DNA from 4 places in the Photobacterium nomapromontoriensis genome. Region 3 is predicted to be linked to each of the others. Evidence: predicted binding sites of a transcription regulator. Region 3 holds the regulator's gene; each other region holds the start of a gene.
What was found. The regulator PurR, encoded in region 3, represses purine synthesis genes. The targets are predictions, from matches to a motif close to TNANGNAAACGTTTNCNTNA.
Positions count from the first base shown of each region.

Region 1: purM (phosphoribosylformylglycinamidine cyclo-ligase) is a predicted target of PurR. The motif match lies at 7,001-7,020, and genes of this name have one in related genera.
Region 2: L4D12_RS21615 (uracil-xanthine permease family protein) is a predicted target of PurR. The motif match lies at 6,946-6,965, and genes of this name have one in related genera.
Region 4: pyrD (quinone-dependent dihydroorotate dehydrogenase) is a predicted target of PurR. The motif match lies at 6,006-6,025, and genes of this name have one in related genera.

Region 1 covers NZ_JAKJSL010000053.1:33,179-41,261, reverse strand. The annotation lists gene fadE (acyl-CoA dehydrogenase FadE) at 1-1,489, opposite strand, end outside; gene dauA (C4-dicarboxylic acid transporter DauA) at 1,978-3,654, shown strand; gene lpcA (D-sedoheptulose 7-phosphate isomerase) at 3,756-4,334, shown strand; gene L4D12_RS21635 (class II glutamine amidotransferase) at 4,383-5,168, shown strand; gene purN (phosphoribosylglycinamide formyltransferase) at 5,248-5,895, opposite strand; gene purM (phosphoribosylformylglycinamidine cyclo-ligase) at 5,899-6,939, opposite strand; gene upp (uracil phosphoribosyltransferase) at 7,136-7,762, shown strand; gene L4D12_RS21615 (uracil-xanthine permease family protein) at 7,911-8,083, opposite strand, start outside.
Region 2 covers NZ_JAKJSL010000053.1:25,086-33,168, forward strand. The annotation lists gene L4D12_RS21570 (glycine cleavage system transcriptional repressor) at 1-281, shown strand, start outside; gene bcp (thioredoxin-dependent thiol peroxidase) at 292-762, shown strand; gene L4D12_RS21580 (AI-2E family transporter) at 854-1,927, opposite strand; gene L4D12_RS21585 (sulfurtransferase TusA family protein) at 1,935-2,162, opposite strand; gene bepA (beta-barrel assembly-enhancing protease) at 2,353-3,807, shown strand; gene arsC (arsenate reductase (glutaredoxin)) at 3,932-4,282, shown strand; gene wrbA (NAD(P)H:quinone oxidoreductase) at 4,297-4,875, shown strand; gene L4D12_RS21605 (DUF2069 domain-containing protein) at 4,921-5,355, shown strand; gene L4D12_RS21610 (DUF2066 domain-containing protein) at 5,433-6,719, opposite strand; gene L4D12_RS21615 (uracil-xanthine permease family protein) at 7,013-8,083, shown strand, end outside.
Region 3 covers NZ_JAKJSL010000017.1:31,059-39,141, reverse strand. The annotation lists gene L4D12_RS03310 (efflux RND transporter permease subunit) at 1-177, opposite strand, end outside; gene L4D12_RS03305 (efflux RND transporter periplasmic adaptor subunit) at 187-1,353, opposite strand; gene L4D12_RS03300 (phospholipase A) at 1,566-2,336, opposite strand; gene L4D12_RS03295 (TfoX/Sxy family DNA transformation protein) at 2,579-3,169, opposite strand; cyclic di-GMP riboswitch class I at 3,193-3,296, opposite strand; gene purR (HTH-type transcriptional repressor PurR) at 3,495-4,502, opposite strand; gene L4D12_RS03285 (hypothetical protein) at 5,045-5,440, shown strand; gene L4D12_RS03280 (hypothetical protein) at 5,579-5,785, shown strand; gene L4D12_RS03275 (hypothetical protein) at 5,856-6,461, opposite strand; gene torD (molecular chaperone TorD) at 6,666-7,319, opposite strand; gene torA (trimethylamine-N-oxide reductase TorA) at 7,484-8,083, opposite strand, start outside.
Region 4 covers NZ_JAKJSL010000040.1:22,924-31,006, reverse strand. The annotation lists gene pepN (aminopeptidase N) at 1-563, shown strand, start outside; gene L4D12_RS17225 (DUF2835 domain-containing protein) at 638-859, shown strand; gene L4D12_RS17220 (NAD-glutamate dehydrogenase) at 1,092-5,918, shown strand; gene pyrD (quinone-dependent dihydroorotate dehydrogenase) at 6,183-7,193, shown strand; gene L4D12_RS17210 (cell division protein ZapC) at 7,499-8,044, shown strand.

The DNA.
Region 1 (8,083 bases), on a different contig from region 3:
CCGTGATGGCAATTGGCGCGCCTTGGTAGCTGCGGGCAAGAAAGTTACTCGGCCCCATGCAGATCGCCTTTCCTCCGGCTACATCCATCGCATCAATCACACCGCGTTGTCCTCTGTGGGTGCAGTGATATTTGACAATAGCAGATATCACCGAGGGTTTTTCACCCAGATCAATACCGGCAACCGTTAAGGTACTGGCCGCATCCAATACGTAAGCATTACCTGTGATACGTGCCAGTGGCTCTTCAATCCCTTCCATTTTACCGATGGGGAGTTTGAACTGACGGCGGATACGGGCATAAGCACCAGTCGCCATGGCGACAGTTTTTAAGCCTCCTGTTGAGTTAGACGGGAGCGTGATCCCTCGACCCACAGACAGGCACTCTACCAACATACGCCAGCCTTGCCCTGCCATTTCTTGGCCACCAATAATGAAGTCGATAGGAACAAAGACCTTATCACCTTGGGTTGGGCCATTCTGAAATGGTAGGTTTAGCGGGAAGTGACGACGACCAATGTCAACCCCGTCAAGATCGGTTGGGATCAGGGCACAGGTGATGCCCAGATCTTCATTATTTCCAAGTAGGTGATCCGGATCATAGAGTTTGAAAGCTAGCCCAAGCACGGTTGCCACCGGTGCGAGGGTGATGTAACGCTTATTCCATGTCAGCTCCATGCCGAGTACTTCTTCATTTTGCCACATGCCTTTTTTCACGATGCCGAAATCAGGGATGGAGCCCGCATCAGAGCCGGCTTCTGGGCTGGTAAGGGCAAAACAGGGTATCTCTTTCCCTTCGGCTAGACGCGGCAGGTAGTGTTCTTTTTGATCGGTTGTGCCGTAGTGCTGTAACAGTTCACCCGGGCCGAGTGAGTTAGGTACGCCAACCGTTGATGACAATACTCCAGATACGCCAGTGAGTTTCTGTAATACCAGTGATTGGGCATAGGCAGAAAACTCAAGCCCGCCATATTCTTTTTTAATGATCATGGCAAAGAACTTGTGATCTTTTAAGTACTGCCAAATTTCAGGCGGGAGATCAGCCAGCTCGTGGGTGACCTGGAAATCATTGGTCATCTTGCATACTTCATTAACTGGGCCATCCAGAAATGCCTTTTCTTCAGCGCTCAGGCGTGGTGTGGGAATATCATGCAGTTTATTCCAGTCAGGTGCACCACGAAAAAGGTCAGCTTCCCACCACACGGTGCCTGCATCAATGGCTTCTTTTTCGGTGCGAGACATTTCAGGCATCACACGTTTAAAAGCACTAAGAGCTGGTTTACTGAGTAATTTTCGACGCAAGGATGTGAGGTTAAGTGGAATAGCTATCAGTAAGAAAGCTAGCCAACTGTATTGACCAGTAATATTAAGCAGGGAGCCAAGGGTTAATGTAACCACAAGGGTAATAGTAAAAGTGCGTAAGTTGGCACGGTGATAGGCGAGCGCCCCGGTTATACCAACCAGTCCGAGTAGATACACAAGTGTAACCATGTTCAATCTCCTTATTCAGACGCGATATTTTTATTATTTAGGTACATTTTATGCTTGGTAAGAGGTCTAACCACTTGTGATAATTGTAAGTGATTTTTTAATTAAATGTGAAATTAATTTCCATTCTGAAAGGACGCAGTTACGTAAAGATGGCGTGTCAGGCTATGTACCGAAAGGGATTGATCGAGATCAGCGAGAGAATAAAAACAACTTGCTAAAAAAACTCATACAATTAACATGTGATCTTGTTCACGTATTTGTGGTTGTGCAGGCTGAGATGTCTGCCTTTTGCGTGCGTGAATTCTGGAGTACAACAGGTAGCGCAAGGCTATCTGTATTGATGTTGCCTTTCCCGAACTCCGACTGACATCTGCCCGCCGGATCCCTATATCGGGATGACAGCTATTTAATTTCTTTGAATTTTATACCCGAACGGGATCCATGTTTGGAATTTTTGCATTTCCGTTGGGGTCAGCAAGGGGTTTAGCGTGTTGTTATTTAATGCATTGAGACAAGCGTGGCGGGAAGGCTTTACGCTCTCGACACTACGTGCTGATGTGGTTGCTGGTATTACAGTGGGTGTGGTTGCTATCCCTCTGGGTATGGCATTGGCAATTGCGGTTGGCGTGCCTCCGCAACATGGTTTGTATACGGTTATTGTGGCTGGTTTTCTGGCTGCATTGCTTGGCGGTTCTCGTTTTAATATTACCGGCCCGACAGCTGCATTTGTCGTTATCCTATTGCCTATTACTCAGCAATATGGCTTAACTGGGCTGATGCTGGCCACCATGATGTCTGGGGCAATTCTACTTCTGATGGGGGTATTGCGCCTAGGCCAGTTGGTGGCGTACGTCCCTTATCCTGTCACAACAGGTTTTACCGCGGGTATTGGCCTGACCATTGCTTTTCTGCAGCTAAAAGATTTGCTGGGTTTGAGCGTTGCGACAAACCCAATCCACTTTCCAGAAAAAGTCATGGCTTATGCTACCGCGATGCCAACCATTAATTTGTCTGACACCTTGGTTGGGGTGATCACGATTGCCGTGTTTATTCTATGGGCTAAGTTAAAAACCAAAGTGCCAGCACATGTGGTTGCTTTAGTTAGTGGTACTTTAGTTGCGTTGGTTATCAACCAAATGGATGGCGCACACGTTGCTTTATTGGGCGAAAAATTCCATTACCAAATTGGCGATATTGTGGGGCAGGGGATCCCACAAGTGCTGCCTCAGTTTATCCTGCCATGGCAAGATGATGCATTTTCATGGTCGTTGGTGATTGAATTGCTACCTGCTGCATTTACCATTGCGATGCTGGGCTGTATTGAGTCACTACTATGTGCCGTGGTTGCTGATGGTATGACAAGTACGAAACATAACCCGAATGCCGAATTAGTTGGGCAAGGTATAGCGAATATGGTTGTACCATTTTTTGGCGGTATACCTGCAACCGCTGCAATTGCACGTACTGCAACCAATATTCGTGCTGGTGGTTTTTCACCAATTTCTGCGATGGTACATGCCCTGTTTGTATTGGCCGCAATGATTGCGCTTGCACCAATGCTGTCTTATGTACCGATGAGTGCACTCGCTGGCTTATTGATCATGGTAGCCTGGAACATGTCAGAAGCACCACACTTTGTGCATACCGTGAAAGTGGCACCTCGTCGTGATGTTGCTGTACTACTCACTTGTTTCATTCTGACTGTCGTGTTCGATATGGTTGTTGCCGTCGTTGTGGGCTTATTGTTGGCCGGCTTATTGTTTATCCAGCGTATTGCCACGCTGACCACGGTAAATGTAGTGGCGGGTAACCATCCGCATCAGAACTTTGGTGATGATGTTATTGTTTACGATATTAATGGTCCTTTATTCTTTGCCGCGAGTGAAAAAGCCTTGTCGGTTATTGATCGGATTAACCTTGATGCTCGTGCGGTAGTGATGGATTTCACTGATGTGACAACCATCGATATTACGGCTATTCATGCATTTGAAAATGCGTTGGATCGTGTACGTGATTATCCGGTGTATTTAGTTGGGGTTGCGCCGCATATTGTTGATAAGCTGAATACTGCGGGTGTGCTGGCGCTTGAGAATATTGCTCTGTTTGATTCAGCAGAGGCATTACGCGCACACTTGAGCTCAAAGGCTCACAATGTTCAACCTTAAGAGTCGACACTGCTGAGCATTTCTTTGTACACTGCCTGTTAAGGCACAAATCTGCGGGAGCTTGCTCCCGCATAATATATTGAGTAACCAGAGCAGAGCCTATGTACCAAGATATGATCCGCGCAGAGTTGAACGAAGCGGCTGAAGTACTAAACCGTTTTTTAAGCGATGAGAAGAATATTGCTGATATCGAGGCCGCAGCCAAGCTGCTGGCTGATGTATTTAAGCAAGGTGGCAAGGTGCTGTCTTGTGGGAATGGGGGATCACATTGTGATGCCATGCATTTTGCCGAAGAGCTGACCGGGCGATATCGTGAAGACCGTCCGGGCTATCCGGGTATTGCTATTTCAGATCCTAGCCACCTTTCCTGTGTAAGTAATGACTTTGGTTATGAGTCAGTATTTTCACGTTATCTGGAAGCGGTTGGGTCAAAAGGCGATGTGTTGTTTGGGTTATCGACGTCTGGCAACTCCGGCAACATTCTGAAGGCGATTGACGCAGCTCATGCCAAAGGAATGAAAGTGATTGCACTGACGGGAAAAGATGGCGGCAAGATGGCAGGTCTGGCGGATGTCGAAATCCGTGTCCCGCATTTTGGTTATGCTGATCGCATTCAGGAAGTACATATCAAGATTATTCATATCTTGATCATGTTGGTAGAAAAAGAAATGGCTGCATAGTTGCGGCTATTATGAATCAGATAATAAGGCAAGGAGGCATAAAGGACTATGTGTGAACTACTGGGTATGAGTGCCAATGTGCCGACAGATATCTGTTTCAGTTTTACCGGCCTGATGCAGCGGGGTGGCAATACTGGTCCGCACCGTGATGGTTGGGGGATCACATTTTATGAAGGTAAGGGATGCCGTACCTTTAAGGATCCCAACCCGAGCTGTCAGTCGCGAATTGCTGAGCTGGTGCAGGAGTACCCGATCAAAAGTTGTGCTGTGATCAGTCATATCCGACAAGCTAACCGTGGTGGAGTGAGCCTAGAAAATACCCATCCGTTTACCCGTGAATTATGGGGGCGGTATTGGACCTTTGCCCACAATGGCCAGCTAACAGACTATGACGCTTTAGATACGGGCCATTTTACCCCTGTCGGCAGTACAGATAGCGAAGTCGCCTGTTGTTGGTTGCTGAACCAGTTATCGTTAGCATTCCCTCAGCCACCCCAAGAGTGGTCTGCGGTGTTCAAGTTGATGGCTGACTGTTGTGACACACTACGTCAGTTAGGGGTATATAACATGCTATTGAGTGATGGTGAGTATGTATTTACTTACTGCACAAACAATTTGCATTGGATCACTCGTCGAGCCCCTTTTGGTAAGGCATCGTTAATTGATGAAGATGTTACGATTGATTTTCAGCAAGAAACGACACCCAAAGATGTGGTGACAGTGATGGCGACCCAGCCCCTGACTAATGATGAACGTTGGCATAAAATGCAGCCGGGTGAATTTGGGGTCTTTCATTTTGGTGAACTGGTGTTTAACCGAATGCCAGCAAAGTGATAGTGATTACTGAGTGACATGGCCATTGATATAAAAAAACGCGACCTTAGGTCGCGTTTTTTATTTATCGGTGGCGTATTTATTCGTCGTCAGCGGCATAGCCTGATGGCGGTAAACATTCACCATCAAAGAAAGCATTACTATCTTGCATTATCGCTCGCTGTTGCAGGCACCAATGCGCAACCAGTGGGTAAATACGATGTTCTTGTTCTTGTACTCTAGCCATGACATCGTCGGCGGTATCATCGTCAAAGATCGGTACTTTGGCTTGCAGGATCACCGGGCCCCCATCAAGTTCTTCTGTGACAAAGTGTACACTGGTGCCATGTACCTGATCACCCGCATCGATGGCTCGCTGGTGAGTATTCAGGCCGGTGTATTTTGGTAGCAGGGAGGGATGAATGTTGATCATCCTGCCTTGATAGTGGCGGACAAAGTCACCACTCAAAATACGCATGAATCCAGCCAGAATCACCAAGTCAGGTTGGTAGCGGTCAATCTTTTCAGCCATGGCTCGGTCAAAGTCATGGCGATTGGCATAATCACAGGTAGCGATGTGCAACGTTGTAATTCCCGCTTGACGTGCGCGCTCTAAACCGTACGCGCTGTCACGATTGGATACGACTGCTGCAATGTTAGCATCTGCTATGATGCCTGACTGGCAGGCATCAATAATTGCTTGTAGATTTGAGCCATTACCGGAGATCAGTACAACGATATTTTTCATCGTTTACAGGATCTCCACCTGCTCTTCACCGTCAGTAGCAGCGGCAATGCTTCCTAGTAGCCATGCCTTCTCGCCTTCGGCATTGAGAAGCGCGATAGCTTGTTCTGCCTGAGCATTAGGCAGAGCAATGACTAAACCGACGCCACAGTTGAAGGTACGGTACATTTCGTAGGTATCAACGTTACCGGCCTCCTGTAACCAGTTGAATACTGCAGGCCACTGCCAGCTATTGCCATCAACCATTGCTTTGGTGCCTTGAGGCAGAACACGAGGAATATTTTCCCAGAATCCGCCGCCAGTGATGTGGGAAATAGCATGTACATCACAGCTTTCCATCATCTTAAGGACGGATTTGACGTAAATTTTGGTTGGTTCAAGCAGGTGCTCAGACAGAGCCTTACCTTCAAGTTCTAGGTTCAGATCGGCATTGGAGACTTCGAGGATTTTGCGGATCAGTGAGAATCCGTTGGAGTGTGGGCCGCTTGATGCGACAGCAATAAGTGCATCGCCTTCACTGACTTTGCTACCATCAATGATATCCGCTTTTTCGACGACACCGACACAGAAACCAGCAACGTCATAATCTTCACCGTGGTACATCCCCGGCATTTCAGCAGTTTCACCACCGATCAGTGCGCATCCTGCTTGAATACAGCCTTCACCAATCCCTGCAACAACGCTAGCAGCCGTATCAACATCCAGTTTTCCTGTTGCATAGTAATCGAGGAAGAACAGCGGTTCGCCACCTTGTACGATTAAATCATTGACACACATGGCAACCAGATCGATACCAATAGTATCGTGTTTATTCAGATCCATGGCTAAACGGAGTTTAGTACCGACCCCGTCGGTACCTGAAACAAGGACAGGCTCTTTATACTTGGTTGGTAGGGCGCAAAGAGCACCGAAACCACCGATCCCCCCCATCACTTCAGGGCGATGTGTGCGTTTTACCACCCCTTTAATACGATCAACTAATGCATTACCTGCATCGATATCAACACCAGCATCTTTGTAACTAAGAGAAGAGTTATTGCCGCTCACAGGAGGTCCCTCAACGTATTAAAGTGAAAAAGCGAGGCTATGATAACAGCAGTCAGGGCGGAAAGGGAAACGTTTGCGTCAATAAATCTCACTGGCTATTTACCGAGCAAACGAAACGTATACCCCTACCCGGATGGTATAGGGGTAGTGTATAATAATGCGATTTTTTTAATTTTTGTTTGCTTAGGAGTCACAGATGAAAGTCGTTGAAGTAAAACACCCACTGGTAAAACATAAGATTGGTCTTATGCGCGAAGGTGACATCAGCACTAAGCGTTTTCGTGAACTAGCAACCGAAGTTGGCAGCTTGCTGACTTACGAAGCGACTTCAGACTTCGAAACAGAAAAAGTTACCATTGAAGGCTGGAATGGTCCAGTTGAAATTGATCAGATCAAGGGTAAAAAGGTTACGGTTGTGCCTATCCTGCGTGCCGGTCTGGGTATGATGGACGGTGTGCTTGAGCATATGCCAAGTGCACGTATCAGCGTTGTCGGTATTTACCGTGATGAAGAGACGCTAGAGCCAGTCCCTTACTTTAACAAGCTAGCTTCAAACATCGATGAGCGTATTGCACTCGTTGTTGACCCAATGCTCGCTACTGGTGGCTCGATGATCGCAACACTGGATCTGTTAAAAGAGCGAGGTTGTAAGCAGTTCAAAGTATTGGTTTTGGTTGCGGCTCCGGAAGGGATTGCAGCGCTTGAAAAAGCTCACCCAGATGTTGAGCTGTACACTGCAGCTATCGATGACAAGCTAAATGATAAAGGTTACATCGTTCCTGGCCTAGGCGATGCTGGTGACAAGATCTTCGGTACCAAGTAATCTAGCAAGATAAAAATTAAGCAATAAAAAGCCGGATTAACAAATCCGGCTTTTTTTATATTGGTTCTTTGCTAAAACGAGGATGAAACAAGAGCGAAACCGTGCGATGACATGGATGCGATCACGCATGTGACGCATCCAACATTGATTATTTCTCCGCAATATTTTCCATCTGCGCATTGTCAACAACGTGATTTTCGCCTAAATCATCAGGCAGGATCAGGTTAAGCAAAATGGCGACGATACCACACAGGCTGATACCTTGCAGGCTGAAGCTACCAATACCAAAGGCCATGCCGCCGATACCGAATACTAGGGTAA
Region 2 (8,083 bases), on a different contig from region 3:
ACTACCCTTATACGGCAGATTTTCAGATTGAAGCCGATGATAGCCCGGGGCTTATTGAGCAATACACCCGCTTTTTTGCATCACGAAATATCGATATTGGCTCACTCAGTGCCCATACCCATGAAAGCAAGCAAGCAGGCACACCAAACCGATTTCAGCTCCAGATCAGCACCAACTTGCCTGAAGGGTGCAATTTAATGACCTTACAAGAAGAATTTGAAACACTTTGTCAGCAACTACTCGTGACAGGCAATGTGACTTTTGTCGGGCATAACCAATAAGGAAAAGATCATGGAAACGTTAACTATGGGTATGCCAGCGCCCGCCTTTACTCTACATAATCAAAACGATGAACCTGTTAGTTTGACAGATTTCAGAGGTAAAAAAGTACTGGTCTATTTCTATCCTAAAGCCATGACACCGGGATGTACGGTGCAAGCCTGTGGATTACGTGACAGCAAGGCAGAGCTGGATGGTTTCAATGTTGAGGTGCTGGGGATCAGTATCGATCCAGTCAAACGCCTGCCAAAGTTCATCGAACGCGATAACCTGAACTTTACCCTACTGTCTGACGAAGACCATGCTGTTGCCGAACAGTTCGGTGTCTGGGGCGAAAAGAAGTTTATGGGAAAAGTGTACGATGGCCTGCACCGTATCAGCTTTCTGATTGATGAAAACGGTGTGATAGCGCACGTGTTCAATAAGTTCAAAACCAAAGATCATCACGAGGTGGTACTGAGCTACCTTCAAGAAAACGATTGATCCGATTGCTGATAATCAAAGTTACCGAAAATAAAAAGGCCGCGAGTCAAAATCGCGGCCTTTTTAAATCAGATGATCTCTGTCGAAACTATCACTCGTCTGCTTTCACAGCAACAGGATCCGCCGCTTTCAACGCATTCCATACTGCTTTCACCAAGGTTGCCAAGGGTATAGCAAAAAAGACCCCCCAGAATCCCCACAGACCGCCAAATACCAATACCGATACGATAATGGCAACCGGGTGCAGATTAACCGCTTCAGAAAATAAAATCGGTACTAATACATTACCATCTAGCGCCTGGATAATACCGTAGGCAACCAGTAGCCACCAAAAATCAGGACTGATCCCCCATTGAAAGAGCCCTACCATGGCAACGGGTAATGTCACTGCCGCAGCACCGATATACGGGATCAACACCGAGAAACCTACCAAGACTCCAAGCAAAACAGCATAACGCAGATCCATCACCGCAAACGTCACATAGCTGACAATACCAACAATAAAGATTTCGGTAACCTTACCGCGGATATAGTTAGAGATCTGCTCATTCATCTCAACCCCGACTTTACTCGCCAAACGGCGATTTCGCGGCAGCAGACCACTCAATATATCCAACATTTCTTCTTTGTCTTTCAATAAAAAGAACACCAGAAGTGGTACCAGAATCAAGTATACCGCCAGCGTCGCAAGGCTGACCAGAGATGATAATGATCCTTTAACGGCACTTTCACCCATTCCCAGCACTTTCTCTCGTAAGGTATTCATCAGGGTACCAATCTGATGTGGCTGGACGAAATCAGGATAACGTTCAGGCAAGCTGGAAACGAACGCCTGCAAGCCATTAAACATATTAGGCACATCCGCAATTAGGTTACTCACCTGATGCCAAATCGTCGGTACTAAACCAAAAATGGCCATAACCATCAACCCGGCAAAAATGAGCAGCACACAGAGCACTGACAGTGATCTTGGCAAGCCCACCCGAGTTAACTTTATAACCGGCCACTCCAACAGGTAGGCCAATACAATGGCAACCAGCAATGGCGCAATTAAATTGCCAAAAAAGTAAATGGTTAGAAAACCGCCAAGCAAGATAGCGACGAGACTAACGGCATGGGGATCTGAGAATCGTCGCTGGTACCAGCGCGTCAGCATATCTAACATAAAATGTTTACAGCCTTTTGGTCACAATGATTTCCAGTACATGAGGGGAATCCTCCTGTACTTCTATAGAAAAACCATGAGTAGAAAGATAGCGGGGAATGTCCAGCCTCGCTCCGGTATCAGTGATCTGAATTGCCAACCGCTCGCAAGATTCGAGCTCATTTGCTGCTCGTTTAGCCAATAACAAAGCCATTGGGCAGCGTTCTGTGGTCAGATTGAGCATTGCGGTTTCCATTCCGTTATACTAACAAAGAAAATTTATCGAGGTATTGTAAATGACATCCTAACGACAAAAAAGAAACCTGTCGCAGGTTTCGTTGTCAGACCTTCTTGTAATATACCCAAGTTAGTTCAATATGCAGGATTCAACACCTGCTCAGCGCGATATCAGGAACAGGCAACAGAAGGCGGAACCCATTACTACTATGTTTCGATTAACCAAAGCACCGGCTTATCTCCTCATCAGCGCATTACTTGGCTCTGCGGTTACAGCTTCTGCGGCTGATTTTAACAAGCTTCCCGAAATAGGGATGGCGGCAGCATCTACCTTAAGTATTGAAAAAGAAATGGAATACGGTGATGCCTATATGCGGATGATCCGTGCCAGTATGCCCATCATCAACGATCCTCTGCTTTCTGAATATATACAGGATCTCGGCCACCGTTTAGTGGCCAATGCCAGTGATGTCCGCACGCCGTTTGAATTTTTCCTGATCCAAAATCGAAACATCAATGCCTTTGCCTTCTTTGGCGGACACGTCGCGGTACATTCTGGGCTATTTCTCTACGCCAAAAATGAAAGCGAACTGGCCTCAGTCATGGCCCATGAAATTGCCCATATTACCCAGCGCCACCTCGCTCGCAGCATGGAGGATCAGGCGAAGAAATCACCCGCCACAATGGCGGCGTTGATTGGCTCACTCATGCTGGCTATTGCGGCACCAGAAGCCGGGATCGCTGCGATGCACGCAACGACAGCCGCATCGGCTCAAGGCCAGATCAACTATACGCGAAGCAATGAAAAAGAAGCTGACCGAATTGGGATCGCAACCCTTGCCAAGTCCGGGTTTGATGTCCAAGCCATGCCCCGTTTCTTTGGCCGTTTAGCCGAACAGTACCGTTACGCCAGCAAACCGCCACCGATGCTACTGACCCACCCGTTGCCTGAATCACGGATCAGTGATAGCCGTAGCCGAGCTAACCAGTATCCAGCTAAAACTGTCGCCACCTCAGAACGCTACCAACTGGCTAAGGCTCGCATCATCGCCAGATACGCAGGTCTCGATAACAGTGCAGCTTTGAGTTGGTTTGACCATGAGTTGAAAGGCAGTGATCCCATTCACCGTAACGCCCTTAATTACGGCAAGGCGCTGGTTTATATTGACTCGGGGAAATATCAACAAGCCCATGCATTACTTGCCCCTCTATTGGCACAGGAGCCGAGTAACCGTTTTTATATCGATTCAGCCACTGATCTGGATCTCCATGAAAAACACTATAAACAAGCGATTAAACGGCTAGAAACGGCTCTCAATAGCTATCCCGACCAAAAAGTTTTACGCCTTAATCTCGCCAATGCCCTGCAAGAAGCCGGAAAAAATAGTAGTAGTATTCCTATTCTAACCCGCTATACCTATGATTATCCTGATGATCCTAATGGCTGGCACCTATTGGCCAAAGCACAAGCCGTCAATGGTCGTCGAGATGCAGAGCTGGCTGCTCGAGCGGAACTATTGGCGCTACGCGGTGCTTGGGAAAAAGCTATCCAGATGTATATTCAGGCCAGCCAACTGGTTGAAATCAACTCTCTGGATCAAGCCCGCTATGATGCCCGTATTGATCAGCTCCGCCTCTCTCGTCAGCGTGTTGCAGACCTTTGATCCAATCGTGTAATCACTGCCGTTTCTTCTTGATGACAGTTGCTCTACAATGGGGCAACATCATCAAAACACCTAGTTGCCGTATTTACGGTACGCCGAATTAGGGACAAAAAAGGAAGAGTATATGTCAGTCACTATCTATCATAATCCGCGTTGTTCAAAGAGCAGGGAAACACTGGCTTTACTTGAAGAGCGAGGCATCAGCCCGACCATTATCAAGTACCTTGACGATGCTCCGACGGTTGAGCAGCTACAAACCTTATTCGCTCAGCTTGGTTTCACGTCGGCACGCGACATGATGCGCACCAAAGAAGCACTATATAAAGAACTCTCTCTCGGTGACGACACCATCACTGAACAACAATTATTCAATGCCATGAGCACTCACCCGAAACTGATTGAGCGCCCGATTGTTGTTAATGGTGAAAAAGCAGCAATGGGACGTCCTCCAGAACAGGTTCTAACTATCCTGTAAGGTCGTTTAATAGCATGAATAGCATCCTTGTTCTCTACTATAGCCGCCACGGTAATACACGTCAGCTGGCGAGACAAATAGCGAGAGGGGTCGAACAGGTAGAACACTGCGAGGCGGTGTTGCGTACTGTCGCCGATATTGATGGTCAGGGCATGACATTCGCGGACTCCGATCGTGATCCGTTGGTCACACAGGCGGACCTCCAACACTGTATCGGGCTGGCGATGGGCAGCCCGGTGCGATTTGGTAATATGGCAGCGCCACTGAAACACTTTATTGACTCAACCAGCGTTGAGTGGCTGCAAGGCAGTCTGATCGGTAAGCCTGCTTGTGTGTTCACCTCATCATCCTCAATGCACGGCGGCCAAGAAACGACCTTACAGTCAATGATGCTGCCGCTACTACACCATGGCATGCTCGTAGTGGGAATTCCCTACTCTGAACCCTCTCTGCATACCACCCGTGCTGGTGGTACGCCCTATGGGCCCTCACATCTCAATAACGGGGACAACCACCCGTTGTCCCCAGAAGAGCGAGAGCTTGCTCAAGCCTGCGGTAAACGCTTGGCCGAAACAGCCCTTAAATTAAAATAATCGCCCCTCGGACGGGGCGATAAGGTCATAAGAAGGATTGATGTCATGACCGTCATGAGCAAATCAACGCGTTACCTGCATTATATGGCATTAGCCGCCAACCTCGGGCTGATCAGCTGGGTTGCGATCTGGCAATCCACCCTGTCCCCCCATCCTCATCTTAACAACTGGCTGATGGCTGGGATCTGGGTAGCTCCAATGCTGCCGCCACTGAAAGGCATTATAACGGGCAAACCCTATACCCACGCTTGGGCCAACTTCATTCTCATGTTCTATTTCCTTCATGCCCTGACCCTGCTGTGGGTCGATGAAGGGGAACGCTGGCTAGCCGCCGTGGAGCTAGGCCTGACAATGAGTGCTTTTGCTGCCAACATTCTGTTTGCCCGTCAGCGAGGCCGTGAGCTGGGCATCAAATTGAAAAAACTCTCTCAGGTAGAAAAAGAAGAGCGAGCCCACCATGAAAGACAGCCGTCAGAATAATATCTGTCACCATGGCTAAGCATAAAAAACGGTGGGCAAGCCCACCGTTTTTCCATTCATCGAAACCCACTCATCAATTAAAGCTGAGCTCCCTGAGATGACCACTGGTACACCGTGGCTTGCTTAACTGGCTGGACAGGTAGTGCTGTGACGACACCGCCTGTCGCGGGCATGTCCGCAGCAGGAGCGCTGGTCGCAGACACCTCTCCGGCCGACGATACCTGTGGTGCCGGCTCTTGCGTCTCTTGTGGAACAATCAGACTGGCATCAATACCACCAGCCGGTAAATCTTGTGCATCTCCAGCAGCCTCGCCAACAATAGGGGCAATCGCTCCCTCCACCACCGGATTAACGGGTGTGGTTGCAACTGACAATCGACGATCTTGGCTCAGCTCACGCTGAAATGCCGCTTCTGTACTAAGCAGCTGTACCGAGAACTCAACGCTATCTCCTTGAATACGATAAGCGTTCACTGCCGCAACGGATGTTAAGCGGGTGATCAAGCGCTCAAGCGTAAAAAAGTCTTTGGACGACTTAATATTACCCACTACAACAGATAACTGGCCTTGCGCATCACCACCAAGCGGTACGGCATATTTAGTCGCCAGTTGATCAGCCACGCTATCCATCATCTGGTTGATCGTTACCACCGCCGTACCAGATAGACGCCCTTCTGTCGGGGCAACTTGTGAACCATTTAACTGTGCCGGTTTATCCGCAAACAACTGCCAATTCAACGCGACGTCATTGTTATCCTGCTGACGCACCCGCACTACCAGCACCGCGTCTGGCTGATAACGTAAACTCGCGGCAGCGATTGGCTGAACAAAGCCGCCCCATAAATCAGGCGTGCTGATCGCTGTAACATCTTCAAAATCACCGATCGGCATCAGTACTGGCACCCCCCTACGCTCGGCGGCCGCTTTAATATCAGTCAATAATGTACTGCCTGACTGATCCCAAATGATATTACGCTCACGACTGGCATCTTCCACCAGCCAAACTAAGATAGACGGGCGCTGTTCACTCCAGAATGTTGAATGTGCTTGCGCCAGTAAATTACGAATTCGCGAGGGTTCAAAACTCAGATCCAGAGTCTGTTGCCCGTTAAGATTGCCATAAGCAAACTGACTGACATACTGGCTACTAGTTGTTAAAGCCTTAGCTATCACTTCATTTTGGACAATCGCACTCTGTCCTGAAACCTTAATCAGAACCTGCTCCAGCGCCTGCTTACGCGCTACCTGTTCTGACTGCCGGTCAGTATCGGGTAATACAACCTGCGCCTGATATAGGTTGGTCATGGTGGCAGCTTTAAGTGGTAAAGCTAATATCGCCATGAATAATAAAGTAACACGCAACATAAAAAACTCATTTATCACTTCAGTTAATGCCTGATCATAAATTGAACCTATCCAACTCGGCAACTGCTTCCCACACAAAATCGAATCTAATCCCGTTATTTTTCTTCTCGATGAAAAATAACACACTGTAAGGCGCCCCTGTTTAATGCTAATTCTCTGTCCTTTTTCACAAAAAGCAGATCCATCTCTGCATTACTAATTATTGTTAAATTTATAATCTATTGCGTTAGGCAATCGTTTCCCCTTGTGCTAATATTTCGCGATTTTTTTTACACTCAGGGTGGAATTACATAATGTTGCAAATATTACAGGGTGCCCAAATGCTTTTTGTCGCATTTGGTGCGTTAGTGTTAGTTCCGCTCCTTACGGGACTTGACCCCAACGTTGCTTTCTTTGGTGCCGGTATCGGTACTCTCCTTTTCCAAATCATCACCAAACGCTCCGTTCCTATTTTCCTCGCCTCCTCTTTTGCCTTTATTGCTCCTATTATGTACGGCGTCCAGACTTGGGGGATCCCTGCAACCATGGGCGGCTTAATGATGGCCGGTGTGGTGTATGTATGCATGGGTGCGTTAATCAAAGTGCGTGGTGTCGGCATTATCCATAAACTCCTTCCTCCCGTGGTTGTCGGTCCGGTCATTATGGTCATCGGGCTGGGTCTTGCACCATCAGCGGTGAACATGGCGCTGGGTAAGTCGGGCGACGGTGCCGTTCAATTGGTCAATGGTGACGCCGCATTATGGATTTCATCGGTTTCATTATTCGTGACAATTGGTATCAGTGTCTTTGCCAAGGGCTTTTTCAAACTGATCCCTATTATGGCCGGTATCATTGCAGGCTATGCACTTAGCCTTGGCTTTGGTGTGGTTGACTTCACGCCAATACATCAAGCCGCTTGGCTTGCGATGCCAAACTTTACCTTCCCTGAATTCAACATCAATGCCGTTTTGTTTATGATCCCCGTGGCAATTGCTCCTGCGGTTGAGCATGTTGGCGATATGCTCGCCATTTCAAATGTAACCGGCAAAGACTACCTGAAAAAACCAGGTCTGCACCGCACCATGGCGGGTGACGGAATTGCAACAATTGCTGCATCCATGTTTGGTGCACCACCAAATACCACATACTCGGAAGTTACGGGTGCGGTTATGCTGACGAAAGCATTCAACCCAGTCATCATGACATGGGCCGCCGTTACAGCCCTGGTCCTTGCCTTTGTCGGTAAACTGGGTGCGGTTCTGCAAACCATTCCAGTACCTGTCATGGGTGGCATCATGATCCTGCTGTTCGGTTCTATCGCCACCGTGGGTCTAAATACACTAATCAAAAACCAAGTCGACCTACACAAAGCGCGTAACTTGGTC
Region 3 (8,083 bases):
GTCTTCAGCTGTTTTTGCTGATGCTCCCGGGTAGGTGGCAGAAATTTGGATAGCTGGTGGTGCTAATGTCGGGTACTGAGCGATGGGGAGTAACACGATAGCGATGAGACCCGCTAGCATCACCATGATGGCTAACACCCAAGCAAAGACAGGTCTTACGATGAAGAAATGGGCCATATCACCCTCCTATTTTTGCGGTTGTGCGCTAATTTCGTGTGATTTAGTCACCGGAGATCCGGGATGTACAAATTGCAAACCGTCGACGATGACTTTTTCACCCCCACTTAATCCTTTGGTGATCAGCCAGTGATGATCAATGAGATAGCTGGTATCAACCTCAACGACTTGGGTTTTGTTATCGCTGTCAATGACACTGACTTGAGCATCACCTTTAGGGTTGCGCGTCAGGGCCTTGGCTGGCACCAATATCGCATTGTGATCAACCCCACGTGGTAGTGATGCTCGAACAAACAACCCTGGAAGCAGGATTTGGTCAGGGTTAGGAAAGCTGACTCTGAGTATGAACGATCCTGTTGTTTCATTGATATCAACATCCGCAAACAGGATGGTACCCAGATGGTCATACGATGTGCCATCTTCAAGAAACAGCTTGATCTGCCGTGACTCATTCTGATCCCGGGTAATGACCCCTTGGGCTAAATCCCGACGAAATTGGAGCAACTCAGTACTGGATGCAGTGAGATCTACATACATTGGGTCATAGGTTTGCACTGTAACAAGCGGTGATGATTGGTTCGCGGTAACCAACGCGCCAGCTGTGACGTTTGAGCGCCCTGCACGACCATCTATCGGTGAGGTAACACGGGTATAACCAAGATTGATTTTGGCGTTGTCAACGGCAGCGCGTGCATTAGTAACTGAAGATTGTGCCTCTTGGTAGCTAGCGACGGCATTATCGTAGTCTTGACGCGATACGGCTCGTTCTTTGACTAACCGTTGGTATCGGCTTGCCAGGTTACGGGTTGATGTTTGGTTGGCAAGTGCCTTGCGTAAGTCTGATTGCGCTTGTTTGAGGGCTAGTTGGAAGGGGGCAGAATCGATTTGATAAAGTGGCTGGCCTTGTTTGACCATCGTGCCACCTTCGAACAATTGCTGCTGAATAATTCCGCCTACTTGCGGACGGATCTCTGCTTCATAGGACGGCAGAGTGCGTCCTGGCATGGTATCGTGCAACTCAACCGCCTGTGGTGCAACTATGACATAGCCGATATCGTATTGCGGACGTTGCTGGGTCGGAACTTGATGGTCTTCACACCCTTGGAGTAGCAATATGCTCAACAATACAACAGATGTTTGCAGCGGGTTTACGTGCAATTTATTGATCATAGACACTGACAATGCTCACCCCTTATTTCTCACGACAAGGTTATTAACCGTAAGGGCAGGTTGGAGATAGGACAACCTTGCGGAACATTGATTAGCTTATTTAACTTTTGCTGCTCGATGTGTCTTATCTTTGCGTGAAGCGTTGCATTGGTAACATCGCAGTGACTGATTCAAGGATTTAACGCTATGAAAAAATGGCGGGTTTACTTAGCGTTAGATCAAAACTTGATATCAATCCCTAAGCCAAAAGCACTTTCTTTAAAGTTATAGTTAGAAATGGTAGCCCCATAGCCACTTTCAGCTTTGAGGTATCCTCGTAATCCTTGGTAAATTTTAAAGTTCCAGCTCAGTTCCCCATAAGGTTTATCGAAACCGCTTTCTATAATGTTGCGAGTGAGCAACTTAACTTCTTGTTCATCGGTTGGCTGCCAACCGAAGACAAATTCACCATGACCGAGAAAATCAGTGATATCGGGGTTGTAGTCTTTAGAGTCATGAATTCTGATCCATGGCTTTATACGAATAAATCCCTGAGGGAAATGATAGGTGACATTGACATAGGCTCGGTTCCAACTTACTTCATTCGATCCGCCTGCACCATTAGATTGGTGCTCAACGCCAAAAGCAGCATCGAAGTGCTTGAACTTTTTGTTGTAAAACAATTCTGGGTTGAAATCATTATCGCGAAAGTAGGCTGATGATGCGTACGCTTCCCAATTTGATTTTTGTGTGTATGCCAGAAACACCCCTTCTTCATGGTTTCCGAGTAAATGGTATTTAAGGCTAATTTGAAATTGAACGAAAATATCGTGAACTTTACCACCATCAGGGGAGAGTGGCTCGAATCTCGCTTGGTTAACTCGGCTCTCTTTGTAGAGTGGTAATAGATAGGTGTCTTTGTGATGCGATACGCGGCTCGGTTCATTTGCCCAAACGGGGCTGGCGGTAGTTATCAGTGAAATAGATAAAAGAAGACTGCTTTTTTTCATATGTGCTTGAGGTCTTATCATGTTCCAGAGGTATAAGTATGCGATAAGAGTCGCTCTTTCGCAAAAAATGTGGGCACAAAAGGAACAGTTAAATCGTCAAAAAAAAGATACAGAGCAATAAGTTACTTAATGGTTGAAGATATGGATAGTGATATCAAAGTCGTGATGTTAGGCGGTCAGTATGAAAATAAGCACACAAACGATTGCTTATTTTCACACTATCCATACTCATGTTGCTAGGATTAGCTAAGTTTAGCGAGAAGTTCTGAACGTCGCTCCTGAGGGATCACGGACCAATGTTGGCCACTTATCGCTCCTTCAAGTGCCCAGAGTAACTCAAGGCTTATTGTTCCTTGGTGGCTATTTTGCAGCGCTTTATAAGCATTGATCGAACCCGCTTCGAGTAATTCATTAACGGTCACAATACCCGCTTTTTTAAGCATGCGTTCATTGGCTAATCGTAAGTTAGGTAGATCTTTAATGCGATCGGGTTCGGCACTGACTTTAGTTTCTTTGTCTACTTGTGCGGCAGCGAGGGAGCGCTCGGCTTGCTCGATAATTTTTGTAGTATCTTGCCACCATTCTTCAGGAATAGCGTAGTGGCGAGTTACAACGGGAAAACCTCGTTTAGTATAAACATACGGTTCCAAGCCAGCTTGCTTGAATTCTTGTTCGTTGGTTGCATTGGCACGTAGATGAAGTTTGTTATTCACAACGAGGGCAAACATTGTTTCACCCGCGAATAAACCAAAACCACCAAACATTGAGCGAGATTTCATGTTACTGAAACAATTAAATAGGCGTAATGAATCTTTTAATACAGGTTTGTCCATGCTTTTTCTCGGTGAAAATATCCATCGGTGACCCCGCTACCATGAGTGACAGAATGATGACAAACTGAATACTTTTAGGTCGGAAGCTTTGCGTCTCTATCTTTCGACAGATTTGCCTTGTTCGTGATAAATCAAGAATATCCTAGTTAGAATATTTGAACCTGCTCCCATTTTTTAAAATGTGACATTGGTTCCATTAATTGCATTTGGTTTCTGCTAGGTAAGCATTTTTACTTCATATGTAATGCAAATTATCGGTGAAAATAGACACAAAAAAACGGAGGCATAGGCCTCCGTTTAAATTACTAAAATGACGTGATGCCACTCAGTTGTTTAAATTTCGCACGGATTGACGAACAACAAGTTCAGGAACCATTTCAAATACTTGAGTGGCATGATCCTTGTCTCTCATGCGATACATTAATATTTCTACGGCACTTTTACCTAACCGGCGTTTAGGCTGGTGGATGGTTGTAAGTGGCGGTGAGAAATACGGTGCTAAATCAATGTTGTCATAGCCAATGATGGATATGTCATCTGGTACATTAATACCTGCCAATTGGAAGGTACTGATTAACCCCATTGCCATGATGTCATTAAAGCAGAAGATAGCGGTTGGACGCTCTTCCATCGCGATGATTTGATTAGCGGCATTAACGGCAGATTCACATTCAAAATCGCCTTCTAAAATCCATGCTTCGTTGACGGGCAGGCCAGCTTCAGCCATGGCTTTATTAAAACCTTTTAAACGTTCGCGACAGGCTGTTTTTTCACGATGGCCAGTCAAACAACCAATGGCTTTGTGGCCGTGTTCGATAAAGAATTTAGTGGCAACATAGCCGCCTAATTCTGCATTGTCTTGGATTTTATCTGTATGCGGACTTTCAGGACCCCAATCCATGACAACCATAGGTAAATCTTTCTGGCGTTCAAGCAGCGCCAGTAATTCTTCATCAAGATCTGAGCACATCACCAGTAGGCCGTCAACGCGCTTTTCAGCAAGCATGCGTAGGTAATCACGTTGCTTGGTTAAGTTGCCTTCAGTGTTACACAAGATAAGTGTGTAGCCTTCACTGTAGCAGTACTCTTCAACGCCATGTACGACTTCTGCGAAGAACGGGTTGGTTGATTTGGTTACAAGCATCCCTATAGTACGCGTAGTGTTACATTTTAAGCTACGTGCAACCGCACTTGGCGCGTAGTTTAGCTCATCAACGGCGGCTAGCACTTTTTTCTGTGTTGCTTCTGCCACGAAGCGTGTTTTGTTAATCACGTGAGAGACGGTGGTTGTAGAGACACCAGCCATACGTGCAACATCTTTAATCGTTGCCATAATTATTCTTCTAATAATAAGAGGTCAGAGGACCTTAATAATCAAATTAGTTACCCAATAGAACAATGAACTGTTGGCTGCTTGTGGAAGTAGAGCACTGTTCTATTGGCTGTCGGTAACAGAAACAAAAAAGAGCCGCATTAACAAATGGCGGCTCTGCTACACCGATTCTACATGTGTTCTTATCGTACGCATACGTTTCATTGTGTAATCGCTTGCGATCACATTTTACTTAGTGTGGTCAAGAGTGCAATGTTTCTGAGTTGAATTAATGAGAATTATGCGCTGCTTGCATCACTATTCGATGGGGAGAGTATGAATCTGTATCAGAAATGCATAATTTAAAGAATTGTCGGTATGTCACCGTGTTTGAATTTTACTATTGGTCTATAGCATTTATCTGGCTGTTGTTGTTATAGGGGATCCTGGCAGACTCTGTCGGATTCGTTTGATCGTGATCATCGTCAGTTTTATCCATACTTGATGAAGCCCAAATACGTGTGATAATTAGGATTATCCAAGTTCTAAAAACGGACAGACGCATGTCAACGAATAACAAAGCGGGTGTACGATTTGCTTATATCGCAAGTTTTTTAACACCTTTTACCTTATTGATTTCAGGCATTATTGCCATTATTTACGCTGGCTATAAACTTAATAAAGGTACGGATGAGCTCTGCTACAGCCACTACTACACGATTATTCGATCATTTTTCCTATTCTTTACTTTTTTTGTCGTGTTAGGTGTAACAGCTGCCACAACCACTGGTATGGTCGCGGGTGCGGAGTACTGGGTGAACAGTGATGTGCTGGATTATGTGCTTGATGGGATCCCGGTAGTGGGTGTCATTATTGCGCTAATCGCTATCATCAGATGGTTTTTTCAACTTATCCGTGGGATGCGTTTGCTGAGCCAAAACAAAGCGATCGAGTTGTAATTGCTTGAGTTCTAGCAGAGGCTGATAGCCTGAAAGTAAAAGCAAAACCCGTTGCCAAGTGCAGCGGGTTTTTTATTTACGAAGAATGGATGCTCAGACTTATATACTTAAAGAGGCGCAATTGATGGAGTTATGCTAATGGTATCTAAGTCTCAATTACCTGCTCGTAAAGAGGATATCAATATTGTGCATGAAGACAGACAGGAGCAACCAATGAGCATGCATGAAGGTATTGCAATATGGTGTGACTGTTGTGTATGTGAAGCTGAACCTTATTGGGCAGATCACGCCGAAGAGCTGGGCGTCTCACTCAGTAATTATGAAGAAGGCAAAGAGCCCAAATAGGCTACTGAATGGCGATGATGACATCGCAGCCAGCTGCGATGTCATATTGCGGATAAACGAGAGGATAAGCTTATTTGCTGATTTGCTTCGTTTTTAGTAACTGAGCCAGCTCGGTTATGAGTGTTTCAGTTTTCGGGTCATACGCTTGCATTGCGGCTAGCGTATCATTTTGCAGTTGTGTCTGCATTGCGATGAGTTGTTTATCCGATAAAATCCGTTCACGCTGCTTCGCGAGCTCTTGTTTTGCTGCTGCAAATTCTTTTATCAGTGCATTGCGTTCTTTTTCACTGAGAGCTTGGTCTTGTACCTTGCTCTGGAGTTCATGGGCTTTGTTGACGAAGCTTTCGGGATTATAACCAACGTCAGTCGCTTTCTTTTTATAAGCCGCTTCAAAGGCTTTAGTTTGTGTCACAAGCTCAGGATGTGTTTGTAGCGCATGTTGGCGAATACTGGTGAGGTCACGTTGTATTGCATTGATGCGGTAAGCCGTTTGGTTATGAGCCGTGATACTCGCACTAGCCGCGCTAGTGGCAGGAGTACTGGTTGTTGTTGTGTTACTTGCCTGAACGTGTGGCGCCATCGTGACAACAGCTGCCATTAATAGCGGCAGTGAGAACTTAAATAGACGGTATGGTGCGTGTAGAAACTGAGCAATAGGGGATTGATTGACTTTCATATCAGAACCTTGTTAACGACCATGAATGGATGGCCACTGCGTTATTGGGTTACTTCACTGTATAAAATACGATGGAAGGTAATGTCAGTATTATGTCATGAATACTGGATAGTACCTGAATAGGCTTGTGTTAAAAAAGCCAGCAATCCTATGCTGGCAAAAAGAAGATAGTGCGGTTGACACGCTGGCTATTGCCAGTCGGATTTATTGTTCTTCACCGATGAGGTAAGCGGTATCAAGCTGGCAGAATGCAAGTAGCATCTCAGCAGCAGCAGCATAAAAACCAAATTTATCGTGTCGTTTTGCTTCTTTAGCAAATAGTGGTAGCCAGTTTAGCAACATGGTATTGATGAAGTTAAGCTGTGCCTGCATTAATTCTTCCGCTGCGGCTTCAGAAGATTGCTGGTTAGCCATGATAATCAGGTTGCCCATAAAATCCAATTCGATGGCTAAGTGGTCTGCTGGCTCATTGAATTCTTTTCGCTGTGCAATCGCATATTCATCCATCAGCTTATTCATATCTTGAGCGGGTTTATCGTTCATTAATCCACTTTTTCCTACATACATTGACGCGTAGGGTAGTGCACCAGATTTGGGGGTGCTTAAGAATAGGCCACAGAAGTCAGCGGCGAGTTCTAGCTGAGCATCGTCACGCTTATCGAGACGTTGTAGTGCATCACGGAACGTTTCAACTGATGCTTTGAGTTCTGCGGTCATGGCCAGTCCAGAAAGGAAGGTTGCCATTTCACCATTTTGGTACTGTTCAATATCCTGTTCGGTTAATTCACGGGCGAATAGCGAAGACATCCACCAGTAAATTTCTGCACGCTGCTCGTTGAAAGCAATAAACTCTTTCATGATTACTCCAAATCAAGACAATACGGTCAAAATAATAAGAGGGGACCGTAAAGAAAACATATTCAGATAGAATAGTTCTATAACTTATTCTATGTGAATAGATTTTTTTTGAAAAACGGTAAAGATTGAGTCAGAGGCCGAGGCCTCTGACTCGTAACACTAACTTACGCTAGATCCATTGCTGGGAATAGTGGGTTAATGTCGGTAACTTCTGTTGGGCCGTTAAAGCCTGTTACCGCTGGAACTGTACCAGTGAATTTCTCAACTTCTACCAGTGCAGAAGCTGCAGATGTTGCCTGTGCCAGCTTCGATGAACCGATGTCTTGAGTCAGTACGTTTGGATCGCCGTAAGTACAGATAGTACCCGCCTTGCCACCTTCTAGCGGGCTGTACCATGCACCTTCGTGGATACGGCATACACCTGACATGTAGTCATCGCTCACAACAGCACCAGCCAGTACTTGGCCTCGGTCGTTGAATACTCGAACGATATCGCCTGACTTGATACCACGCGCTGCTGCATCTTTGGTATTGATGAAGATAGGCTCACGGTCAGCAATCGCGTACGTTGCACGGTGATCAGTTGACGAACATAGCTGTGAGTGCAGGCGGTGCTTAGGGTGCGTACTTTGCAAGTTCAGTGGGAACTTTTGAGAACGTGGACCACCGTGGCTACGTTCTGTTTTCTCGAACCACATTGGGTGACCCTGACAGTCATCGTAACCCATGTCGGCGATAGTCTTACAGTAGATCTCGATCAAGCC
Region 4 (8,083 bases), on a different contig from region 3:
CATGTCTGGCTTATCTTGCTCATACCCGTCAGGGTAACGAGCTAGTAGGTAAGCAATACGGCGAGTCAGATAATATGACTGACACTATGGCTGCCATGGCTGTGGCCAATGATGCTGAACTGGCATGTCGAGCAGAGCAGATGCGTGATTTCAGTGAGAAGTGGACGCATGATGGATTGGTTATGGACAAGTGGTTTATTTTACAGGGGAAAAATCCAGCAGATAATGCTCTGGAAAATGTCCGAGAGACCATGAAGCATGCCGCATTCGATCTGAAAAACCCTAATCGTACCCGGAGCTTGGTTGCCAGTTTCTGTGCCAATAACCCTGTTCGTTTTCATGCGATTGATGGGTCGGGTTATCAGTTCTTGACTGAAATCCTGACGGTATTGAATACCAGTAACCCACAAGTTGCTTCACGCTTAATTGAACCGTTCCTGAAATACCGTCAATACGATGAGCACCGTCAAGGTTTGATGCGTGCACAATTGGAGTCGTTGTCTCAGTTGGATAATTTAGCGAAAGATCTGTTTGAAAAAGTACAGAAAGCCCTTGAGCTCTAAAGCGTTGTGATTAAATCTGTAGGGGTGGGTGAGAGGCTGCCCCTATTGATTTTATAGTGGAATTAAGCCGTTAGATGAAATCATATACATTTTCAATTTATATTAGCTATCAACATTTTCTGAATCATTATTCTGGTGCCGCAAGTACCGTACTTGTTGAAACGGATAGCGGCCTTAAGCTGCAGTTTCCGGCAACACGACTTCGTCCTTTTCTCTCCCAAATGGGAATTAAAGGACGGTTTCGGGTGCTTGTTAGCCAGGAAAATCGATTTCATGCGATAGAAAGAGTTAGTTGAGGTAATCAATGACAGTGCTCCATTATTGGGTGTTCTATCAGTTAAATTATTACTGCAGTCACAGAACCGATTTTTCCTGTTAAATTACAGTGTTAAAGTAACCATTTCGCAACAAAACCACCTACAATAGCAGACATGGTCTAATGGCCTAGCCATGTGAATTAACTGTTCATATGAGAGTTTTATAAAAAATCTATACTTGATTGATTATATATAACGACGGAGCACTGCTATGACCTCATCTGATCCTATCGTGCCAGTATTACTAGAAAAAGTGTATGACTTGATCTTGAATAAGATTGAGCGATCTCAGCAGTCTTTAGTCGAAGTGTTTGCGCAACGGTTATTAGGGCAACTGGCCGAGGATGACCTGCTACATCGTAATGAATCCGATCTTTATGGTGCTGTGCTGAGTTTGTGGCATCACCTTATGCAGAATCAACCGGAGCAAATATCAGTACGTGTCTATAACCCGACGCTCAGTCGCTATGGTTGGCAGTCAACGCATACCGTTGTTGAAATTGTTACCCCTGATCGGCCTTTTTTAGTTGATTCGGTACGCATGACATTGACTCGCTTGGGGATCACTAGTCACTTGATGCTTAACGGCCCTTATTTCTTCAAACGTAATAAAGAAGGGAGCATTACTGAGGCATGTGGAAAAGAGGGCGATTTGCAGACCTTATTTCATATTGAGGTTGACCGATTAAATGATAAGCAAGAGCTGACTACATTAAAAAAAGAACTTGAACGAGTGCTTGAAGATATTGATTTAGTGGTAAATGATTGGCTACCCATGCAGGAAAAACTGAAAGGAATTGTCGAACAACTTAAAGAGACTGTCTTACCCGTTAATAATGAGAAGCGTGAAGAAGCGGTTGCATTCCTAGATTGGCTGACTCACCATAATTTTACGTTTATGGGTTATCACCGGTTTGATCTGGTCGCGATAGAGGGGGATTATGAGCTCCGCCCTTGTACTGAATCTGGGCTTGGTATTTTTAGTAAGCCTAATATTGTCAAAACGCTTCGCCTGTCACAACTGCCTGAATCTGCTCGATTTGAAGCCCGTAAGCCGGAATTACTGATTTTAACCAAGAGTAACGGGAAGTCGAAGATCCATCGCCCAGCCTATACCGACTATATTGGCATAAAGTGTTTTGATAAAGCGGGTAATGTTATCGGGGAACATCGTTTTACGGGTCTTTATGCCTCGACGGCTTATCACCAGTCAACCATGAACATCCCATTACTCAGTAATAAGGTGACTCGGATTTTGGCACAGAGTGGTTATCCGGTGGGATCTCATTCCTGGAAAGCTCTGAATAATCTACTCGAAACCTATCCACGCGATGAATTGATCCAAGCGAGTGAGAAAGAAATGCTGGGGGTGGGGTGTGGTGTTGTCAGGATGCAAGATCGGGATTTGCTGCGATTGTTTGTACGTCGTGATCCCTTTGGACGTTTTTTTTCTTGCATGGTGTATGTAACCAAAGAAAGGTACAACACTGAGCTTCGACGCAAGAGCCAAATTGTGCTTCAAGAATATTTTGGCTCTGAACAAGAAGTGGAATTTACAACATTCTTCTCGGAGAGCTCACTGGCAAGAACGCATTACATTGTACGAGTGATAAATAATAACTTCGATGTTGATGTAAAAGCCGTAGAGCATAATTTAGTTGAGGCGGCATCGTCGTGGGAAGATCGTTTAAGCGGATCATTAATCGCTAACTTCGGTGAAAGCCAAGGCACACTGCGAGCAAAAAATTATGCCAGCGCTTTTCCGCGATCATATAAAGAACAGATGTTGCCGGGATCGGCAGTTGCAGATATAGAGCAATTAGAAAGTCTGAGTGAAGGTAATAAGCTAGGTATGCTGTTTTACCGGCCGCAAGAAGAGTCGAATGATTCACGGTTTGTAAAACTGAAGCTATTTCACCGTGATGAACCCATCCATTTGTCTGATGTCATGCCAATGTTGGAAAATCTCGGCTTGCGGGTGATTGGTGAATCACCTTATGAAGTGATCACCGCAAGTGGTACCGTTTATTGGATCCTTGACTTTGCCATGCTGCATAATGCCTGTACAGGGATCGATCTCAGTGAAGCGAGAGATCGTTTTCAAGAAGCTTTTTCTGCTATTTGGCATGGTGAGCTTGAGAGTGACGGATTTAACCGTTTGGTCTTATGCGCGGGTCTAACGGGTCGAGAAATTACGATATTACGTAGTTATGCCCGTTATATGCGGCAAGTTGGCTTCCCGTTCAGCCAGCACTACATTGAAGAAACCTTATCAAGTCACAGTAAGTTAGCGTGTGATCTAGTGACATTATTCCGTTTACGTTTTGATCCAGTAAACACATTTAACGAAAAAGAAGAGCAAGCGTTTATCGCGAAGCTAAATGAAAAATTGGATCATGTTGAAAGCTTAGATGATGATAGGATCATTCGTCGGTATATGGATATGATCCTTGCCACTCAACGTACTAATTACTATCAAGTTGAAAATGGGCTACCTAAGCCTTGGTTATCGCTGAAGTTACGTCCTTCCGACATCCCTGATATACCAGCCCCTGTCCCTTTTTTTGAGATATTTGTTTATGCTCCAGATATCGAGGGGGTGCATCTGCGTGGAGGTAAAGTGGCGCGAGGCGGTCTTCGTTGGTCAGATCGACAAGAAGATTTCCGTACCGAGATCCTTGGTCTGGTAAAAGCACAGCAGGTGAAGAACACCGTGATAGTGCCAGTGGGAGCAAAGGGCGGGTTTGTTTGTCGACGCCAGCCACAGTTATCAACGCGTGAGGCAATTCTGGCAGAAGGACAGCGCTGTTATAAGCGGTTTATTCGTGCTTTGTTGGATGTGACAGACAATGTTATGGATGGCGAACTGGTTCCTCCCGCCAATGTGGTACGTCATGATGAAAATGACCCCTATTTGGTGGTTGCCGCAGATAAAGGAACGGCGACATTTTCGGATTTAGCCAATTCAGTCTCAGAAGATTATCAATTCTGGCTCGGAGATGCGTTTGCATCTGGAGGATCAAATGGTTACGACCATAAGCAAATGGGGATTACTGCAAAAGGTGGCTGGGAGTCAGTCAAAAGGCATTTTCGCGAGCTGGGAATAAACTGTCAGAAAACCGATTTTACCTGTGCAGGTATTGGTGATATGGCGGGTGATGTCTTTGGGAATGGTATGTTGTTGTCTAAGCATATCCGGCTGGTGGCTGCCTTTAATCATCTGCATATTTTCTTGGATCCCGATCCGGATTCAGCACGCAGTTGGCAAGAGCGAGATCGCCTGTTCAAGCTGCCACGATCTAGCTGGGAAGATTATGATCCTTCATTGATCTCAGAGGGTGGCGGGGTATTCTCACGTCGTAGTAAGTCGATCAAATTAACGCCTCAGATCCAGAAGCTGCTGGGTACCCGAAAACAAAGCTTGCCGCCGAATGACATTATTCGATTAATTTTGCAGATGGAGGTCGATCTGCTGTGGAATGGGGGTATTGGTACATATGTGAAATCGCAGACAGAGACGCATACTGACGTGGGTGATCGTGCTAATGATGCCTTACGTGTTAATGGTTGTGAACTGCATGCAAAGGTTGTCGGAGAAGGTGGTAATTTAGGCTTAACCCAGTTAGGTCGCGTAGAATTTGCCAAGAAAGGCGGCTTGGTTAATACCGACTATATCGATAATGTTGGTGGTGTCGATTGCTCAGATAATGAAGTGAATATAAAGATTTTGCTTAATAGCTTAGTCACGAACGGCGATCTTACTTACAAACAGCGTAATGAACTATTAGATCGCATGGAGGAGGAAGTTGGTGAGATTGTACTTGATGATGCGTACTGTCAGAGCGAGTCGATATCTGTCACTCAACAGCAGCAAGTACAACTGCTGAAAGAGCAAATTCGCTTTATTCACCATTTAGAAAAAGAAGGTAAGCTGGATCGTGGTTTGGAGTACCTGCCTGATGACGATACGTTAGCCGAGCGAGAAAAGTCAGGTCAGGGATTAACTCGCCCAGAGCTTGCTGTATTGGTAGCATACGGAAAGATGGTATTAAAAGAAGAACTGGTGACCGAGGAGATTGCCAATGATCCTTATCATGCCCGTTTGTTGTCAGCGTATTTCCCTCAAGAATTACAAGAGCATTACCGGAGCCATATGGATCAGCATCCACTGCGTAAAGAGCTGATCGCAACGTCATTGGCTAATCAGATGTCGAATGAAATGGGCTGCAATTTTGTCACTCGTCTTCAAGAAGAAACAGGATCCTCAGTGGCTGAGATTTCATCGGCCTATGCGGTAGCGAGAGAAGTTTTTTGTTTTGAATGGATTTTCGATCAAGTGAGGGCGCTCGATAATGTGATCGTAACAGAAGTGCAATATGAGCTTCTTTATCGTTGCCGTCGCATGCTTCGTCGTGCAACACGCTGGATTCTGCGAAATAGAGATCGGAAGCTGGGTATTGAGCAGATGATCACTTTCTATCAGCCAATAGTACAGAGATTAAGAACGAACCTTCCCCGTTACCTTGTAACAGAAGAGGTACAAGAGCATGAGGAGCAGGCTGCTGTCATGGTCAAACAGGGGGTGCCTGAAGAGTTAGCCTATAATATTGCGTGTTTAAGCAGTTTATATTCGGCGATGGATATTGCTCAAATAGCAAAAGAGTTGGATAAAGATATCGACTTTATTGCTCAGGTATATTTTGTGATCGGGGCTGATCTGTCATTACACTGGTTCTTAAAACAAGTACATAATCAGCCTGTTGAAAACCATTGGCAGGCATTAGCACGGGCATCTTTTCGAGAAGATCTCGATTGGCAGCAACGTCAGTTAACGTTGGCGGTGATCACCAGTGGTCCTGAAGGTGTAGCTGCTGAACAGCTTATTGAAAATTGGATGGAAGAGCATCAAAGTGCAATCCATCGCTGGAACACGGTACTGGCTGAATTCAAAGTGGGTACAACTCATGAGTTTGCCAAGTTTTCGGTAGCATTGCGAGAATTGGTGTTACTTAACTTAAACTGCCGTCCTGCTAAATAAACTCGTCAGAGATATCTAAAAAAGTAAGCGAATTAGCTATAGGCCGCTGAGTTTACGCTTGGTGGCTTTTTTGAGACTTTTCACTATCGAGTTAATCGTTTGCGTTTCCCATGACAAATTACATGTATGGTTATGTTGCATAAGGTCGTAGTTTGCCACTTATTAGCCATTTTGATGAATAAACGTAAAAATACTATTTGTATTGATCAAAGAAAGTGTGAATAATACCCACCCGTTTATACGGGGCTTTTTTTAGGAGGTACAATGATTTACCGCCTCGCTCGATCCGCTATTTTCCAGCTTGATGCAGAAAAAGCGCATGATCTAGCTATTCAGAACTTTTCTCGCTTTACTGGTACTCCTCTTGATCTTTTTTATCGTCAACATGTCGCTGATCGTCCTGTTGAAGTGATGGGTCTCACCTTCAAAAATCCTGTTGGATTGGCTGCTGGCCTTGATAAAAACGGCGAATGTATAGAAGCATTCGGCGCAATGGGTTTTGGCTTTGTGGAAGTAGGAACAGTTACGCCTCGTCCGCAATCTGGTAACGATAAACCACGCCTTTTCCGCGTTATTCCTGCTGAAGGTATTATCAATCGTTTTGGGTTTAATAACCTAGGCGTTGATAATTTGGTGGAGAACGTTAAGAAAGCGAAATATGACGGAATTATCGGTATTAATATCGGTAAAAATAAAGACACACCGATAGAAAAGGGTGCTGAAGACTATTTGATCTGCATGGAGAAGGTCTATCAGCATGCTGGTTATATTGCTGTCAATATTTCATCGCCTAACACACCTGGACTTCGAACTTTACAGTACGGTGAAATGCTTGATGATCTGTTAGCACAATTGAAAGTGAAGCAGAAAGAGTTAGCAGAGAAACACGGGAAATATATCCCGCTCGCACTGAAGATCGCACCAGATCTGGAAGATCATGAAATTAAGCAAATCGCAGAATCATTGATCAAGAACGAGATCGATGGCGTGATCGCAACCAATACGACATTAGATCGAGCATTGGTTAAGAATATGCCTCATTGTGATGAAGCGGGTGGTCTCAGTGGCCGTCCATTACAGAATCGCAGTACTGAAGTCATCCGTTTACTTGCAGCAGAGCTAAATGGCGCACTACCGATAATTGGAGTGGGTGGTATCGATTCAGCGATTTCTGCACGTGAGAAGATGATGGCTGGTGCCAGTTTGGTACAGGTTTATTCGGGCTTCATTTACCATGGGCCTAAACTAGTTAAAGATATTGTTGATAATCTTTAAAGTTACAATGTCATGTTAACCGATGTTACATGATGCACCATTACTGATAGAGTTGTAGTGGTATCAGTGATAGTAACCATTGAAAATCAAAGTACTTATTGGATTGATCCGGTAGGTACTTTTTTTTATTTAAGGTGTATGACAAAAGCGATTTTTCTCAAAAGTTGTCAAATTTACAGTACTTGTCATCAAGATCATGCCATTTATTTCCTCTTTTTATTTACAGAGTACAAAGTAAAATTCTTCTAAAGTTTTGTTTCACGCATTGGATAAGTAGAAAACAAACGGAATTTTGGAGCGTTAACATGTTGAAACCTAATAATTCATGGGAGTGGTATTACGACCAACAAAATGATGCTCTGATGCTTGATTTGGGCGATGAGATGGTTTTCCGTGTGGCGATTCCAACCAAGCACCTTGTTCCTTGTGCTTTTACTAAAACTGATTTTACCGTTGACGATGCGACGGTGTATCAAACTTATCTTGAGAGCCTTTCTGGGCTTGCTCTCTCTGCGCCGCGTAAAGCAGAGCTTGCCTTAAATGCTGTGACGGCCAGTCGATTCCATAAACCCATGATGCCAAAAAGCTGGTTTTTTTTAGAGAAAAGGGCAGGCTGTAATCCGGAAAGTGGCGATATTGTGACGTTGCAGACGGAATTAGGCCAGGCCAATTATCTTATTATTGAAAACAGCGGCTGTGCCAGCCTGTGTATGATGGCTGATGTTGAACCATTAGCTCTGACCTCAACCAAAGACATGCAGTTCTGTGACATCATCAAGGTGATGAACGATCGCATGGAAGTGTTTGAGCAGCCTCAGGAGATGACAATCAGTTTTGCTCTTGTTGGTTAGGCACTCGCACCCTAGCCATCTCGCATCCTCTTCATTTTG